DNA from 2 places in the Dactylosporangium salmoneum genome. Region 2 is predicted to be linked to the other one. Evidence: riboswitches for the same ligand, from Rfam matches in the RefSeq annotation. Region 2 holds a riboswitch; the other holds the start of a gene.

Region 1 (8,213 bases), on a different contig from region 2:
GACCTGCGGGCCGCGGCCGCGATCGGCGCGCAGCTCAAGGGCCTCGCCGACGACGTGGTCGTGTCCAGCTCGTGCTCGCTGCTGCACGTGCCGGCCGACCTTGCCGCCGAGACCTCGCTGGACGCACAGGTGAGAGCCCGGCTGGCGTTCGCCCGCCAGAAGGTCGACGAGGTCGTCCTGCTCGGCAGGGCGCTGCGCGACGGCGTCGCCACGCTGCCGGCGCGGCCCGGCCCGGCGCCGGCCGCCTGGCGCGACGACGCCGTCCGGGCCCGCCTGGAGGCGTTGCGACCGGAGCACACCTCCCGTGGCCCGTACCCGCAGCGCGCCGTCGCCCAGCAGGCCCGGCTCCGCCTGCCCGAGCTGCCGACCACCACCGTCGGCTCGTTCCCGCAGACCGACCAGCTGCGCCAGGCCCGGGCCGACAGGCGTGCGGGGCGTCTCGACCCGGCCGGCTACGCCGAGCGGATGCGGGCCGAGGTCGAGCACGTGATCCGCTTCCAGGAGCGGCTGGGCCTGGACGTGCTGGTGCACGGCGAGCCGGAGCGCAACGACATGGTGCAGTACTTCGGCGAGCAGCTGACCGGCTTCGCCGCCACCGAGCACGGCTGGGTCCAGTCCTACGGCTCCCGCTGCGTCCGCCCGCCGATCCTGCACGGTGACGTCGCCCGTCCCGGTCCGATGACCGTCGCGTGGTCCACCTACGCCCAGTCGCTCACCGACCGGCCGGTCAAGGGCATGCTCACCGGCCCGGTCACGCTCCTCGCCCGGTCGTTCGTGCGCGCCGACCAACCCTTGGCCGACACAGCCCGGCAGGTCGCCCTCGCCCTGCGCGACGAGTGCCACGACCTCGAGATGGCCGGCATCCGCGTCATCCAGGTCGACGAGCCGGCATTGCGTGAGCTGCTGCCGCCGCGCAAGACCGAGCAGCGGGTGTACCTCACCTGGGCGGTCGAGGCGTTCCGGCTCGCCACCAGCGGCGTCGCCGACGCCACGCAGATCCACACCCACCTTTGCTACTCCGAGCTCGGCGAGTTCCTGCCGGCCATCGCCGCCCTCGACGCCGACGTCACGAGCATCGAGGCGTCGCGCTCGAAGATGGAGATCCTCGACGACCTGGGCGCCGCCGGCTTCGCGCGGGGCATCGGGCCGGGCGTCTACGACATCCACTCGCCGCGGATACCGCGGCAGGCCGAGATCACCGACGCGTTGCGCCGTGCCGTCGCCGCCGTCCCGGCCGACCGGCTGTGGGTCAACCCCGACTGCGGGCTGAAGACCCGCGGCTACGCCGAGGTCGAGCAGTCCCTGGCCCGGCTGGTCGCCGCCGCCGCGCAGATTCGCGCCGGCGCCGCTGAGCCGGGTCCGGTCAGTGACGGCGGCCACTGGCCGGCGGTCGGCCGTGCATAGGTCGCCATGCAGCGCGCTGCCCGCGCGCCGACCTGCCGGCGGGAGGCGTCCAGGCGCTCGAAGTCGTCCGGCCGTCGACGACGACGCGGCGCCTTGCTGAACCATGTGCGATGAACGTCTGTGGTACGCCAGACAGTCCGACGCCGCGGCCCCAGCCGTGTCGGGGAGGCCGTACCATGGCCCGCAGTGTTGGTTCACCCGGTCCGTCAGGGTCGGGTGTCGTAAGAGGGAATCCGGTGCGAGACCGGAACTGCCCCGCAGCGGTGAGTGGGAACGAAAGCCGTCAACGAAGCACTGGGCCACGCAGGCCTGGGAAGCGACGGCCGGTAGGTGACCTTCGGGTCGTGCCCGCGAGTCCGAAGACCTGCCCGCACTGCGCACACCGCCGGTGTGCGCCGCCGGCGACCCCTCGGGAGGGTCAGGGCGGAAGCGGCACGAGCGCCCTGCGGCGCCGTGTCCTCCTTCCTGTCCTTCCTTGGTGTCATCGGCCACTTCGAGGGAAGGACCCTTTTGGTGAGCACTGCATTCGGGCAGAGCACCGTCCTCGGGTATCCGCGCATCGGCGGGAACCGCGAGCTGAAGAAGGCCGTCGAGGCGTACTGGGCCGGGAAGATCGACGCGGACGCCCTCGCATCGACCGCCGCCGGGCTGCGGGCCGAGGTGTGGCAGACGCTGCGTGACGCCGGGCTGAGCGCGATCCCGTCCAACACGTTCTCCTACTACGACCACGTACTCGACACCGCCGTCGCCGTCGGTGCGATCCCCACTCGCTTCACCCGGCTCGGCCTGTCCGAGCTCGACACCTACTTCGCGATGGCCCGCGGCGTGGACGCCGAGCCCGCACTCGAGCTGACGAAGTGGTTCGACACCAACTACCACTACCTGGTGCCCGAGATCGGCCCGGACACGATCTTCGCCGCCAACCCGGTGAAGGCGCTCAGCGAGGTCGCTGAGGCCGCCGACCTGGGCATCACCACCCGGCCGGTGCTGGTCGGCCCGGCCACGTTCCTGCTCCTGGCCAAGGGTGAGGACCCCTTCGCCCGGCTCGACGACCTGGTCGACGTCTACGCCCAGATCCTCGCCGTCCTGGCCGCCTCGGGCGTGGCCTGGGTACAGCTGGACGAGCCGGCCTACGTCGCCGACCGCACCCCGGAGGAGATCGACGGGCTGCGCCGCGCCTACCGTCGCCTCGGCGAGCTCACCGACCGGCCCCGCCTCTTCGTCGCCACCTACTTCGGCGAGCTCGGCGACGCACTGCCGGCGCTGCTGGACACCCCGGTCGAGGCGGTCGGCCTGGACCTGGTCGCGGGCCCCGGCAACCTCGACCGGCTGGCCGCGGCCGGCCCGCTCGCCGGCAGGACCATCGTCGCCGGGCTCGTCGACGGCCACAACATCTGGCGTACCGACCTGCGCGCCGCCGCGACCCTCGGCGGCCGGGTCGCGGCGCTTGCCGACCACGTCGTGGTCTCCACCTCGTGCTCGTTGCTGCACGTCCCGGTCGACCTGGCCGCCGAGCAGGACCTCGAACCGCAGCTGTACTCCCGGCTCGCCTTCGCCCGGCAGAAGGTCGACGAGGTCGTCACGCTGGGCACGGCCGTGCGCAACGGCACCGGCGAGCTGCCCGCGCCGCTGCCGCCGGTCCCGCCCGCCTGGCGGCACGACGCCGTCCGGGCCCGCCTCGCCGAGCTGGGGCCGCAGGACCGGCGGCGCGCCGACTACGCCACCCGCGCCGCCGCCCAGCAGGCCCGGCTGAACCTGCCGGAGCTGCCGACGACCACCATCGGCTCGTTCCCGCAGACCACCGAGCTGCGCAAGGCCCGCGCCGAACTGCGCACCGGCGCCGTGGACTGGCCCGGCTATGTCGAGCGGATGCGGGCCGAGGTCGAGCACGTCATCCGGCTGCAGGAGGAGCTGGGCCTGGACGTGCTGGTGCACGGCGAGCCGGAGCGCAACGACATGGTGCAGTACTTCGGCGAGCAGCTCGACGGCTTCGCCGCCACCGAGCACGGCTGGGTCCAGTCCTACGGCTCCCGCTGCGTCCGCCCGCCGATCATCTACGGCGACGTCGCCCGCAAGGCCCCGATGACCGTCGAATGGTCCACCTACGCCCAGTCGCTGACGCACAAGCCGGTCAAGGGCATGCTGACCGGCCCCGTCACCATCCTCGCCTGGTCGTTCGTGCGGACGGACCAGCCCCTCGCCGACACCGCCGACCAGGTCGCCCTCGCCCTGCGCGACGAGTGCGCCGACCTGGAGGCCGCAGGCATCAAGGTCATCCAGGTTGACGAGCCGGCGCTGCGCGAGACGCTGCCGCTGCGCAAGGCCGAGCAGAAGGCGTACCTCGACTGGGCGGTCGGCGCGTTCCGGCTGGCCACCAGCGGCGTCGCCGACGACACGCAGGTCCACACGCACCTGTGCTACTCCGAGTTCGGTGAGGTCATCACCGCCATCGACGCGCTCGACGCCGACGTGACCAGCATCGAGGCGTCCCGCTCGAAGATGGAGGTCCTCGACGACCTCGCCGCGATCGGCTACGGCCGCGGCGTCGGGCCCGGCGTGTGGGACATCCACTCGCCCCGGGTCCCGTCCCACGACGAGGTGGTCGAGTCGCTGCGCCGCGCCGTCGCGGCCGTGCCCGCCCGGCGGCTGTGGGTCAACCCCGACTGCGGCCTGAAGACCCGCGGCTACGCCGAGGTCGAGGCGTCGCTGCGCCACCTCGTCGCCGCCGCTGCCGAGGTCCGCGGCATCTGATATCCCTTGGGCCGGGCGGGCCGTCCGCCCGGCCCTTCTACATCTGGAGCGACATGAACGCAGAATCGACCGCATTCCGCGCCGCGCTGGAGGCCGTGCGGGCCGTTGAGCCGCGCATCGCCGACGCGATCGCGCAGGAGCTGCACGACCAGCGCGAGTCGTTGAAGCTGATCGCGAGCGAGAACTACGCCTCGCCCGCGGTCCTGCTCGCGATGGGCAACTGGCTGTCGGACAAGTACGCCGAGGGCACGATCGGCCGCCGCTTCTACGCCGGCTGCCAGAACGTCGACACCGTCGAGGCGGTCGCCGTCGAGCACGCCAAGGCCCTCTTCGGCGCGCCCTACGCGTACGTGCAGCCACACTCGGGTATCGACGCCAACCTGGTGGCCTACTGGGCGATCCTGGCCGACCGGGTCGAGGTGCCCTACCTTGCGAAGTTCGGCAAGCGACAGGTCAACGACCTCACCGACGCCGAGTGGGCGCAGCTGCGCGCCGCGTTCGGCAACCAGCGCATGCTCGGCATGTCGCTCGACGCCGGCGGCCACCTCACCCACGGCTTCCGCCCGAACATCTCCGGCAAGATGTTCGACCAGCGCAGCTACGGCGTCGACCCGGCCACGGGCCGCATCGACTACGCCGCCCTGCGCGAGACCGCCCGCGAGTTCAAGCCCCTGGTCATCGTGGGCGGCTACTCGGCCTACCCGCGGAAGGTGAACTTCGCGACGCTGCGTGAGATCGCCGACGAGGTCGGCGCGACGCTCATGGTCGACATGGCCCACTTCGCCGGCCTCGTCGCGGGCAAGGTCTTCACCGGCGACTTCGACCCGGTGCCGCATGCCCACATCGTCACCACCACGACCCACAAGAGCCTCCGCGGCCCGCGCGGTGGCGCCGTGCTCGCCCAGCCGGAGCTCGCCGACCAGGTCGACCGCGGCTGCCCGATGGTGCTCGGCGGTCCGCTGTCGCACGTCATGGCGGCCAAGGCCATCGCGTTCGCCGAGGCCCGCCGCCCGGAGTTCGCGACCTACGCCCAGCAGATCGTCGCCAACGCGCAGGCACTCGCCGAGGGCCTGCTGTCCCGGGGCGTACAGCTGGTGTCGGGCGGCACCGACAACCACCTGGTGCTGATCAACGTCCACCCGTTCGGCCTCACCGGCCGGCAGGCCGAGCAGGCCCTGCTGGACTCCGGCGTGGTCACCAACCGCAACGCGATCCCGAACGATCCGAACGGGGCCTGGTACACCTCCGGCATCCGCATCGGCACGCCGGCGCTGACCAGCCGGGGCTTGGGCGTGGCGGAGATGGATCAGATCGCCGAGCTCATCCACACCGTCCTGTCGGGCACGTCGCCGGCGGAGGGCTCGAAGGCGAAGTACACCCTGGATGCGGCCCTGTCCGACGGCGTGAGCAAGCGGGCCTCCGAGCTGTTGGCGCCGTTCCCGCTGTACCCCGGCGTCGACCTTGGCTAGCCGCCCACCAGGCCGGTGATCGCATCGGCCCGGGCCGGCGCCGGCGGCACATGGCGTGCCGCCGGGCCGGGCCGGCGCGCCGGCCGGAGCACGTACGGCATGCACTTCGGGCAGTTCTCGGCACAGGACTTCGGCGGGCCGCGGACCAAGGAGGCACTCCGCAGCGGCCGGGCCACGATTGGCCTGATCTTCACCTCGGACGCGGTGTTCGGATAGTCAGCACGCAACGGCCGGCTCGCTTGCGTTGCACCCGTGGGTGACCCGTTGTGGGTCATCATGACGCGCGGTGCGCCGGGCGCCGGCCCTACTCGGCCGAATGGGCCCCGACCCGCTCGGCAGGGTTGGCCGGCATCCCCGTGCTGGCCTGCTCCACCGGCGCCTTGCGGCCGGGGCGGGTGTGATTGCGGCGGATCTGGAGGACGGCGGCGGAGGCGAGTACGAGGGCGCCGCCGGTGAGCTGGAGTGTGGTGAGGGATTCGCTCAGGATGAGCGCGGCGAGTGCGGTGGTGACGACGGGCTCGAATGTGGACAGGATGGCGGCTGTTGAGGGGCCGGTCCGTTCGAGGCCGGCGAAGAAGGCCAGCATCGCAGCGACGGTGGACACGATCGCTGTGCACGCGAGCCAGAACCACCCCGCGGGCCCGAAACTCAGATCGACTCCGCCGGCCAGCGCAGCGCGTATCGCGAGTGTGCCGGCCGCACCGGCCATCACCAGTGTCGACAGGAGTACGGGAGACAGCCGGTGGACGATGGTGTCGGAGATGAGGATGTAGGTGGTGTAGACGAGCGCGGAGCCAAATCCCAGCAGCGCCCCGAGCGGGTCGAAGCTCACCGCGCCGGCCCCGAGCAGCACCAGCAGGGTGCCGCCGGATGCGGCCGCCAGCGCGACGCCGCGTGCCGGGGTGAGCCGGTCGCGGCCGAGCAGCACCGCCGCGATGGTCACCAGGATCGGGTAGGTGTAGAGGATCAGCGACAGCAGCGAGGCGTCCATCCGCTGCAGCGCCGCAAAATACAGGCTTGCCTGCGACGCGTACCCGACCGCGCCCAGGCCGAGCGCGATGGCCAGCACCCGGCCCCGGGACGCCGGTGTTCGACCCGCTGCTGCCGCCCGCGGATCCGGTTTCACCCGGCGCAGACTCGGCCGGGCGAGCAGCAGGATCACCAGCAGCACGGCGGCCAGGGTGAAGCGGACGAGCAGCAGTGCCCCGGGCGAGACCCCTGCGCTGTAGGCGAGCTTGCCAAAGATCGCCATTGCGCCGAAACCCGCTGCGGAAGCAAGGCACAGGACCAGACCCATGCCTTGGAGCATCGACCACAGCAACGGTCAGGACCAGCGACGATATCCGCAGGCGAATCGTTAGGATTCCCGCATGGTCGAGCTGGACCTTCGCCGTTTGCGCTTCCTGCGCGAGTTCGAGGAGCGGGGCACGCTGGCCGCGGTGGCCGCAGCGCTGGATTACAGCCCCTCTACCGTTTCTCAGCAGCTGTCCTTGCTGGAGAAGGACGTCGGTGTTGCGCTCCTGGAGAAGGCCGGGCGCGGTGTGCGGCTCAACGACGCCGGTCGCCTGCTGGCCCGCCACGCTCGGGTGCTGCTGTCCGCCGCGGAAGAAGCGCAGGCCGACTTGGCCGCTCTGGGTAGCGAGGTCCGCGGCACCGTGCGTGCCGGCGGTTTGCAGTCCGCGGCTCGTCGCCTGCTCGTGCCCGCCGTCGCCCGGATGAAGATCGATCATCCGCGGGTCCGTACCGAGGTCTTCGAGCTCGAGCTGGAACAGGCGCTGCCCGGCCTACGGTTGGGCGCGGTCGACCTGGTCATCGGTGATGAGTACGACGGCCACCCGCGGCCACGCCCGGCCGGCATGCGTTTCGCGGTGCTGCTCGAAGAGCCCCTGAAGGTGGTGCTGCCGGCCTCGCATCCACTCGCCCGGCCAGGGACGCCCGTGCAGATCTCCGCATTGAGATCGGAGGTGTGGACCGCCGCGGCCGAGGGTACCGGCCACCACGCCATGGTCGTCGGTACCTGCCGGACGCTCGGCGGGTACGAACCCGATTTGCGGCACCGTTCCAGTGACTCCGACGTTCAGCTCGAACTCGTCCGCGTCGGCGCCGCGGTGGCGTTGATGCCGCCACTGGCCCTGCCCGCCGACGATCCCGCAGTCGCCGTCCGGGACCTGGCGGAAACCAACCTCAAGCGCCGACTCGTCACCGTCACCCGGGATACTCCACCTCCGCCCGCCTTGGCCGAGTTGCTGGCGACCGTCGCACAGCAGGCAACCCGGTTCGACCACACCTGACGCGGTGGTGTCTCCTGCTACGCGTCTGAGACACGTCTGCGGGCAGTATGGGCGAACCGGCCGGCCTGCCGAGGCACGGCGAACCGGTCCCAGCCGGCGTAGTGCGGAGATCGAGCGCTGGATCGGGGTACGTCCGAGCGCGCCGTGCGTCACCGTGAACGTGGCGCCGCTGGTGCTCTCCATGCGCTCCGTTCCCCGTGCGGTGCGCCCTGGTATCCAGGATGCCTGACTGTCAGACAGGTGAATTCTGGCGACATGGGGCCGGTGTGTCAACCGCCGGAAGTCCGCAGGCTCCAGC
Region 2 (8,213 bases):
GCGGCCCGGGCGGCGGCGACCACGCCGGGGGAGTGCCCGACGTCGGCCGGCAGGTCCACCATCCCGCAGGCGTGGATCATGCGCACGGTCACCTGGGCCACGTCGGCAGGCAGCGCGGACAGGTCGGCCTCGGCCCGGATCGTGGCGAACGAGCGGCGGTAGATCTCCGCGCCGTCGCGGATGTAGTCCGTCATACGACCGCGCTCCGGTACCCCTGCGGCGTCGCCACCATCTCCACGTGCCTTCCCTTCGGCGCGCCGCAGCGCCGCTCGCAGCCGGCCCAGTGGACCGGAAGTCCGCCGGGGTCCCGCGGCCGGGCGTCCGCGCGGACATCGGCCAGTGCCTTGGCGCAGCCCGGCCGCCCGGCGCACGCCGTCACCCCGGTCCACGGAGAGGGATCAGAATCCGGCATCGGTACGCCCGGCAGCACGACGGTCCGCCAAGGCGTGACAATGATCTCCTTCGCGGCATCCTCGAACCGCAATGCGGGCGTGAGGAGCCCGAGCGGCACGACAACCCCTGGCGGCGGACCGGCGAACACGGGCAGATCGCACAGGTCGACGGAAGCGCGCAGCCGGTGGGCCACCCGCGCCGGACCGTCGCGCAGCTCGGCCAGCCGCCACGCCTGCGACTCCTGCGCGACCCGCTCGGCCAGGAATGCCAGAGCGGCCGCCACCAGCAAGGACGCGCCCCCGGTGGCGGTGGTCGGCAGACCCGCGAGCACCAGGCGGCCGCCGTGCAGCCCCACGTCCCCGAGCAGCGGCGTCACGTCCCCGCGCCCGTCGTCGATCGTGGCCAGGAACCGCCCTGGCAGGTCGGCCAGCGCGGGTGTCGCGCACAGCAACGCGTCGAACTCGCGGACGAGCCCTCGCACATCGCCGAGCGGGCTGGCGATGATGTTGCGCACCCGCTCGTGGGTCGCCGACGGCAGGAGCCCGGCCGCCGCCAGCCGCTCGCCCAGCTCGATCTCCGCGCCCGGGCGCAGGCCGCGGACCTGCACGTTCGCCCGCGAGGTGAGCTCCAGCACCGGGTCGCCCAGCTCGGCCGCGGCGGCCCGCAGCACGCCCAGCTGATCCGCGGTGAGCAGCCCGCCGGGCAGCCGGACCCGGGCCAGGCCGCCGTCCGCGGCGGCGTGCACCTGCACGGCGCCGGGGCACCGGTCGGGGGCGTCGCGTTCGCTGGGAGGCTGCACGGGGCGGATACTACCTGCGCTTGACTCGGCGGCGGCCGGTCAAGGAGAGTTGGCGACGCTGTACACAGCAACGGCGACGTGTGGAGGAACCCGGTGCGAGTCCGGGGCGGTCCCGCCACTGTGACCGGGAACGAGCCTCCAGCGCCGATCCGGAAGTCAGGAACTCCTCCGCCGCCGGAACCCACCCACCGACTTGGGGCGCGGACCCCGAGGGAGGACCCCGGCGTGATCCTGCTGCTGTCGACGTCCGACACCGACCTGCTCAGCGCCCGCGCGAGCGGCGCCGAATACCGGCTGGCCAACCCGTCCCGCACCGCCGTGGAGGACCTGCCGGGGCTGGCCGAGGGCGCCGAGCTGATCGTCGTGCGCTTCCTCGGGGCGTACCGCGACTGGGCCGACGGCCTCGACGCGCTCCTGGCCACCGGCCGCCCGGTGGTGATCCTCGGCGGCGAGCAGGCCCCCGACGCCGAGCTGATGAGCCACTCCACGGTGCCGGCCGGCCTCGCCGCCCAGGCCCACGCCTACCTCGCCTTCGGCGGCCCGGCCAACCTCGCCGAGCTGCACCGGTTCCTGTCCGACACCGTGCTGCTGACCGGCCACGGCTTCGCCCCGCCGGTGGAGACGCCGGCCTGGGGCGTGCTCGAGCGCGAGGCGGCCGCGACCGGCGGCCCGACGGTGGCGGTCATCTACTACCGGGCCCACCACGTGTCCGGCAACACCGCGTTCGTCGAGCGGCTGTGCGACGCGATCGAGGCCGAGGGCGCCAACGCGCTGCCGGTCTTCGCCGCCTCCCTGCGCACCGCCCCGCCGGAGCTGCTCGACACGCTGCGCCGGGCCGACGCGCTCGTCGTCACCGTGCTCGCGGCCGGCGGCACCCGCCCGGCCGACGCCCAGGCCGGCGGCGAGGACGAGGCCTGGGACGTCGGCGCCCTGGCCGCCCTCGACGTGCCGATTCTGCAGGGCCTGTGCCTGACCAGCAGCCGCGAGGGCTGGGACGGCAGCGACGACGGGCTCTCGCCGCTGGACACCGCCACGCAGGTCGCCATCCCGGAGTTCGACGGCCGGATCATCACCGTGCCGTTCTCGTTCAAGGAGATCGACGAGGACGGCCTCACCGTCTACGTCGCCGACCCCGAGCGGGCGGGGCGGGTGGCCGGGATCGCCGCCGCCCACGCCCGGCTGCGCGGCCTGGCCAACGCGGACAAGCGGATCGTGGTCATGCTCAGCGCGTACCCGACCAAGCACTCCCGCATCGGCAACGCCGTCGGCCTGGACACCCCGGCCAGCGTCGTGCGGCTGCTCGCCGCGTTGACCGAACGCGGGTACGACCTCGGCGAGGGCTTCCCGGCCGAGGGCGACGCGCTCATCCACGAGCTCATCGCGGCCGGCGGCCAGGACGTCAACTGGCTCACCGAGGAGCAGCTGAGCGGCAACCCGGTCCGGATCTCGGCCGAGCGGTACGCCGCCTGGTTCGCCACCCTGCCCGAGGACCTGCGGGCCGGCATGGAGCAGCACTGGGGCCCGGCCCCGGGCGAGCTCTTCGTCGACCCGGCCACCGGCGACATCGTGCTCGCCGCCCTGCGCCGCGGCAACGTCGTGGTCATGGTCCAGCCGCCGCGCGGCTTCGGCGAGAACCCGGTCGCCATCTACCACGACCCCGACCTGCCGCCGAGCCACCACTACCTGGCCGCGTACCGCTGGCTGGCCGACGAGTTCGGCGCCCACGCGGTCGTCCACGTCGGCAAGCACGGCAACCTGGAGTGGCTGCCGGGCAAGACGGTCGGCATGTCGGCCGGCTGCGGCGCCGACGCGGCCCTGGGCAACCTGCCGCTGGTCTACCCGTTCCTGGTCAACGACCCCGGCGAGGGCACCCAGGCCAAGCGCCGGGCCCACGCCACCCTCGTCGACCACCTGGTCCCGCCGATGGCCCGGGCCGACACCTACGGCGACATCGCCCGCCTGGAGCAGCTGCTCGACGAGCACGCCACGATCGCCGCGCTCGACCCGGCCAAGCTGCCGGCCATCCGGGCCCAGATCTGGACCCTGATCCAGGCCGCCCGCCTCGACCACGACCTGGGCCTGGCCGACCGGCCGCACGACGCCGAGTTCGACGACTTCCTGCTGCACGTCGACGGCTGGCTGTGTGAGGTCAAGGACGTGCAGATCCGCGACGGGCTGCACATCCTGGGCCAGGCCCCGACCGGGCCCGCGCGCGTCGACCTCGTCCTGGCCATGCTCCGCGCCCGGCAGATGTGGGGCGGCCAGGTCGCGGCGCTGCCGGGCCTGCGGGAGGCCCTGGGCCTGGACGAGATGTCCGGATCGCGGCTCTCCGTGGACGACGCGGAGGCGCGCGCCCGGGCGCTGGTCGAGGCCATGGAGGCCCGCGACTGGGATGCGTCGGACATCTCGGATCTGTCGGAAAATCCGGAAGTTGTACGGGTACTGCGGTTCGCCGCCGCCGAGATCATTCCCCGGCTGGCGAGGACCACCGACGAGCTCACGATGGTCCTGCACGCGCTCGACGGCGGCTACGTCCCGGCCGGCCCCAGCGGCTCGCCCCTGCGCGGGCTCATCAACGTCCTGCCGACCGGCCGCAACTTCTACTCGGTCGACCCGAAGGCGGTCCCGAGCCGCCTCGCGTGGGAGACCGGCCAGGCGATGGCCGACTCGCTCCTGGCGCGGTACCGGGCCGACCACGGCGACTGGCCCCGCTCCGTCGGGCTGTCCATGTGGGGCACCAGCGCCATGCGTACCGCCGGCGACGACATCGCCGAGGCCCTCGCCCTGCTCGGCGTCCGCCCGGTCTGGGACGACGCCTCCCGCCGGGTCAGCCGCCTGGAGCTCGTCGGCCTGCCCGAGCTGGGCCGCCCGCGCATCGACGTGACCATGCGCATCAGCGGCTTCTTCCGCGACGCCTTCCCGCACGTGGTCGCCCTGCTCGACGACGCCGTGCGGCTGGCCGCCGACGCCGAGGAGCCCGACGAGGACAACTTCGTGCGCGCCCACGTGCGGGCCGACCTGGCCGCCCACGGCGACGACCGCCGCGCCACCCTGCGCGTGTTCGGCTCCAAGCCCGGCGCGTACGGCGCGGGCATCCTCCCGCTCATCGACAGCCGGAACTGGCGCGACGACCGGGACCTCGCCGAGGTCTACGCCGTGTGGGGCGGCTACGCGTACGGCCGCGGCGTCGACGGGATCGAGGCCCGCACCGACATGGAGGGCGCGTACCGCAGGATCTCCGTCGCGGTCAAGAACACCGACACCCGCGAGCACGACATCGCCGACTCGGACGACTACTTCCAGTACCACGGCGGCATGGTCGCCACCGTCCGCGCCCTCACCGGCCGGGCGCCCGCCGCCTACGTCGGCGACAGCACCAACCCCGACGCGGTGCGGACCCGCACCCTGAGCGAGGAGACCGCGCGCGTCTTCCGGGCCCGGGTGGTCAACCCGAGGTGGCTGGCCGCCATGCGCCGGCACGGCTACAAGGGCGCCTTCGAGCTCGCCGCGACCGTCGACTACCTGTTCGGCTTCGACGCCACCGCGGGCGTGGTCGCCGACTGGATGTACGAGAAGCTCGCCGAGTCCTACGTCTTCGACCCCGACAACCACAAGTTCCTGACCGAGTCCAACCCGTGGGCGCTGCACGGCATCGCCGAGCGCCTCCTGGAGGCGGCGGAGCGGGGCCTGTGGGAGCACCCCGAACCGTCCACCCTGGACTCACTGCGCGAGGTGTACCTCGAGACCGAGGGCGACCTCGAGGACCACTGAGGCGTTCAGGCGGTCCGCTCGGCGGCCATGACCACCGTGGTGTAGCGCATGACGAAGTCCTCGCGCACCACGGCGGCCACGCCGTCGAGCGCCTCGCCGAGGGTCCGCGGGTCGAGCCGGTTCAGGGTGCCGAACGTGGGCAGCACGTCGAGCCACTCGGCGGGGGTGTACGAGCGCTCCCACGGGAAGCGCCACTCCTGCGGCTCGCCGAACCGGCCGGTGGCCCGCGCCCCGTCGGCCGCCCTGGCCGCGAGGATCGCGTAGGAGTCCGGCCCGACCTGCCACCGGTGGGCCTGCGGCATGTCCGGCAGCACCCGGCGGAAGACGGCCGTCATGCCCTCGGCCACGTCGTCGGGCGGGACGAAGGCGTTCCAGAACGTGGCGAGGAGGCCGGCTGGGCGCAGTACCGCCGCGGCCTTCGAGGCCCCGGCCTCGGGGTCGATCCAGTGCCAGGCCTGGGCCGCCACGACCGCGTCGAAGGTGCGCCCGGCCGGCTCCCAGGCCTCGATGGTGGCCACCTCGACGTCGAGCCCGCGCCGCCGGGCCTCCTCGGCCATCCGCGGGTCGGGGTCGACCCCGAGCACGTCGCAGCCGCGTTGTTGCAGCAGCCGCGCCGCGATGCCGGTGCCGCAGCCGACGTCGAGGACGTCCCGGCGGCGCTCGGCGAGCCGCTCGATCAGCGCGTCCGGGTACGTCGGGCGGGCGCGGTCGTAGCGCTGGGCGTTGACCCCGAAGGACTCCGCTACCGTTCGGTGGTGATGGGTTTCGTCAGCAGTGGGCATGTGCCCACTCTAGTGGGCGGTTGCCCACTCGACAATGCAAGGGAGTGCGGGTGCCGACCGGAGTGGCCCTTCGCGACGTGCGCGAGCAGCTGTTCGACGCCGCCGACCGCATCCTGCTGCGCGCCGGCCCGAGCGGGCTGACCAGCCGCGCCGTGACCACCGAGGCGGGCGTGGCCAAGGGCGTGCTGCACCGGCACTTCGAGGACTTCGACGCCTTCCTGGCCGACTTCGTGCTCGACCGGGTGGACCGGATGGACGCCCGCGCGGCCGCCCTGCGCGACGCCGCCGGCACCGGCGAGGTGGCCGACAACGTCGCCGACGCCCTGGCCGCCGTCTTCGGCTCGGTCGCGGTGTCCATCGTCGCCCTGGTCACCTTCCGCGACGAGCTGCGCGCCCGGCTGCGCGAGTCCTGGCCGGCCGGCGTGCCGGTGCTGACCGACCTCGCCGTCATGCTCGACAGGTACCTGTCCGCGGAGCGCGACCTGGGGCGCCTCCCCGGTTCGGCCGACGTGAGCACCCTGGCGGCGATGCTGGTCGGCTCGGCCCACCTGCTCTACGCCGACCGCACCGGCCCGGCCCCGACCCCGGACGCCGTCCGCCGGGTGGTCGCGGCGGTGCTGGCCCGGGCGTGACGCCGACGATCGTCCGGGCCTGCCTGCGGGACGGGCGCGGGGGCAGCCCCACCGCCGTGCTCGACGACGGGCCGTTCGACGACGCCGAGCGCCGGGCCGTCCCGCCCAGGGCCGGCACCTCGCACGCCGTGTACCTCGGCGAAGGCCCCCGCCTGCGCTTCTTCACCGCCACGGGCGAGCTGCCGGCCTGCGGCCACGGCACCGTGGCCGCCCTCGCCGTCCTGGCCGCCCGCGCCCCGCACGGCCGCGTGGCCCTCACCCTGCGGGCCGGCCCCCGCGCGTTCCACGGCCGGGCCGAGCGCAACGGCGACGAGTACGAGGCCTGGTTCGACCCCGGCCCGGTCACCCTGCGCGCCCCGCGGCCCGCGGAGGCCGCCCCGATCCTCGCCGCGCTGGGCCTGACGGCGGCCGGCCTCGCCGACGGGCCCTGCGTGGCCGGCGTCGGCCGGGAGCGCCTCCTCGTCCCGGTCCCCGGCCGCGCGACCCTCGCCGCGCTCGCGCCCGACCTGACCGCCCTGCGCGCGGCGTGCGACACCGCCGGGATGCTGGGCTGCTACGTGTACAGCGCCCCGGACGCGCGCGGCCGCGCCGCCGCCCGCATGTTCGCCCCGTCGATCGGCGTGCCCGAGGACATCGCCAACGCCAACAGCACCGCCTGCCTGGCCGCGCGGCTCGCCGGGGACGGCATCGGCTCGGTCGCGGTCGACATGGGCGACGCCCTCGGGGAGCCGGCCACGATCCGGGCGAGCGCCCACGCAGGAGCGATCGAGGTCGGCGGGGCCGCCCGGCCGGTTTGAGTGAGCCGGTGACCGGGTTGTGCATCTTCCCGCGATCACGGACCGGGCTCGTCGCCGCGCGCGTGACCCGCGCGCCGCCGGGCCAGCAGCACGCCGAGCGCCACGGCGGTGGCTGCGCCCTGCACGACCAGCACCGGACCGAGCGTCAGCCCGGTCGCGTAGGCCTTGACGAGCAGCGCCACGAGCCCGCCGATCACCACCGCCAGCGCGACCGGCCTCCTGCGCCGCGCGTAGCCCGCGAACGCGGCGGCGTACCAGGCCAGGCCCACGGCCGTGGGCACGGTCGGCACGAAGAAGGCGAGCTCGTCGTCCGGGTTGTCCTTCGTGTCGCGCGTGACGCCGGCCGCGCTGACCCGGTACACCTTCCCGCGGTACCACTCCAGCGTGGCCGGCAGCCCCTCCACCGGATCGAGCCGCCACTCGCCCGGCACGGCCGCGACGAGTACCGTGGCCCCGTCACCGGTGGTGAGCCGCTCCCCGTCGTCGGTGTGCGCGATGTCCACGACCCGGACGGGTTCGCTGCTGCGGTCGCTGTCGTGGTGGTACCGCCACGACCCCACGAGATCCGACGCCAGCACGACCACCGAGGCCACGGCTAGCGCCCCGAACAGCAGCACGGCGACGACCCCGACCCAGTAGGACCCGCTCGCCCCCGGCTCGAGCCCCGGCGGCGGTCCGAACCGGCCCGGCCGCGCCACGTGGGCCACCACGGCGACGAGGCGCAGCGTGCGGTACAACACCAGGAACCCGACCACGACGCACAGCCCGACGTCGGCGAGGACGAGCACGGACTCGGCCACGACGGAGACCGGCGTCTCGTCGGCGGAGTCGTCCCGGATCGGCCGGATGCTGTCGAACCCCAGCGTCACCGCGACCGGCGCCACCGCCCACGCGAGCGCCCAGCCGAACGCCGCGGCCGCCCCGCGCACGGTGACCGGCGGCTCGTACTCCCGATCGGCCCGGCCGCCCACGGCCCGCCGCCGAACCGAGACACTGCCCCAGCCGAGCAGCCCGAGCCCGGCGATGAGCATCGCAACGC

The links. Region 2 has a riboswitch for cobalamin ahead of cobN (cobaltochelatase subunit CobN). Riboswitches for the same ligand answer to the same signal wherever they lie in the genome.
Region 1: it holds a riboswitch for cobalamin, as region 2 does, so the genes downstream of both, metE (5-methyltetrahydropteroyltriglutamate--homocysteine S-methyltransferase) here and cobN (cobaltochelatase subunit CobN) in region 2, are expected to answer to the same signal.

Annotation. Positions count from the first base shown of each region.
Region 1 is NZ_BAAARV010000103.1:9,456-17,668, forward strand. It holds gene metE (5-methyltetrahydropteroyltriglutamate--homocysteine S-methyltransferase) at 1-1,404, shown strand, start outside; cobalamin riboswitch at 1,578-1,790, shown strand; gene metE (5-methyltetrahydropteroyltriglutamate--homocysteine S-methyltransferase) at 1,918-4,155, shown strand; gene ABD352_RS49295 (glycine hydroxymethyltransferase) at 4,209-5,624, shown strand; gene ABD352_RS49300 (type 2 periplasmic-binding domain-containing protein) at 5,640-5,840, shown strand; gene ABD352_RS49305 (DMT family transporter) at 5,929-6,921, opposite strand; gene ABD352_RS49310 (LysR family transcriptional regulator) at 6,995-7,915, shown strand.
Region 2 is NZ_BAAARV010000085.1:62,497-70,709, reverse strand. It holds gene ABD352_RS43260 (precorrin-8X methylmutase) at 1-194, opposite strand, end outside; gene ABD352_RS43255 (precorrin-3B synthase) at 191-1,192, opposite strand; cobalamin riboswitch at 1,235-1,376, shown strand; gene cobN (cobaltochelatase subunit CobN) at 1,418-4,963, shown strand; gene ABD352_RS43245 (class I SAM-dependent methyltransferase) at 4,969-5,745, opposite strand; gene ABD352_RS43240 (TetR/AcrR family transcriptional regulator) at 5,796-6,377, shown strand; gene ABD352_RS43235 (PhzF family phenazine biosynthesis protein) at 6,374-7,174, shown strand; gene ABD352_RS43230 (hypothetical protein) at 7,210-8,213, opposite strand, start outside.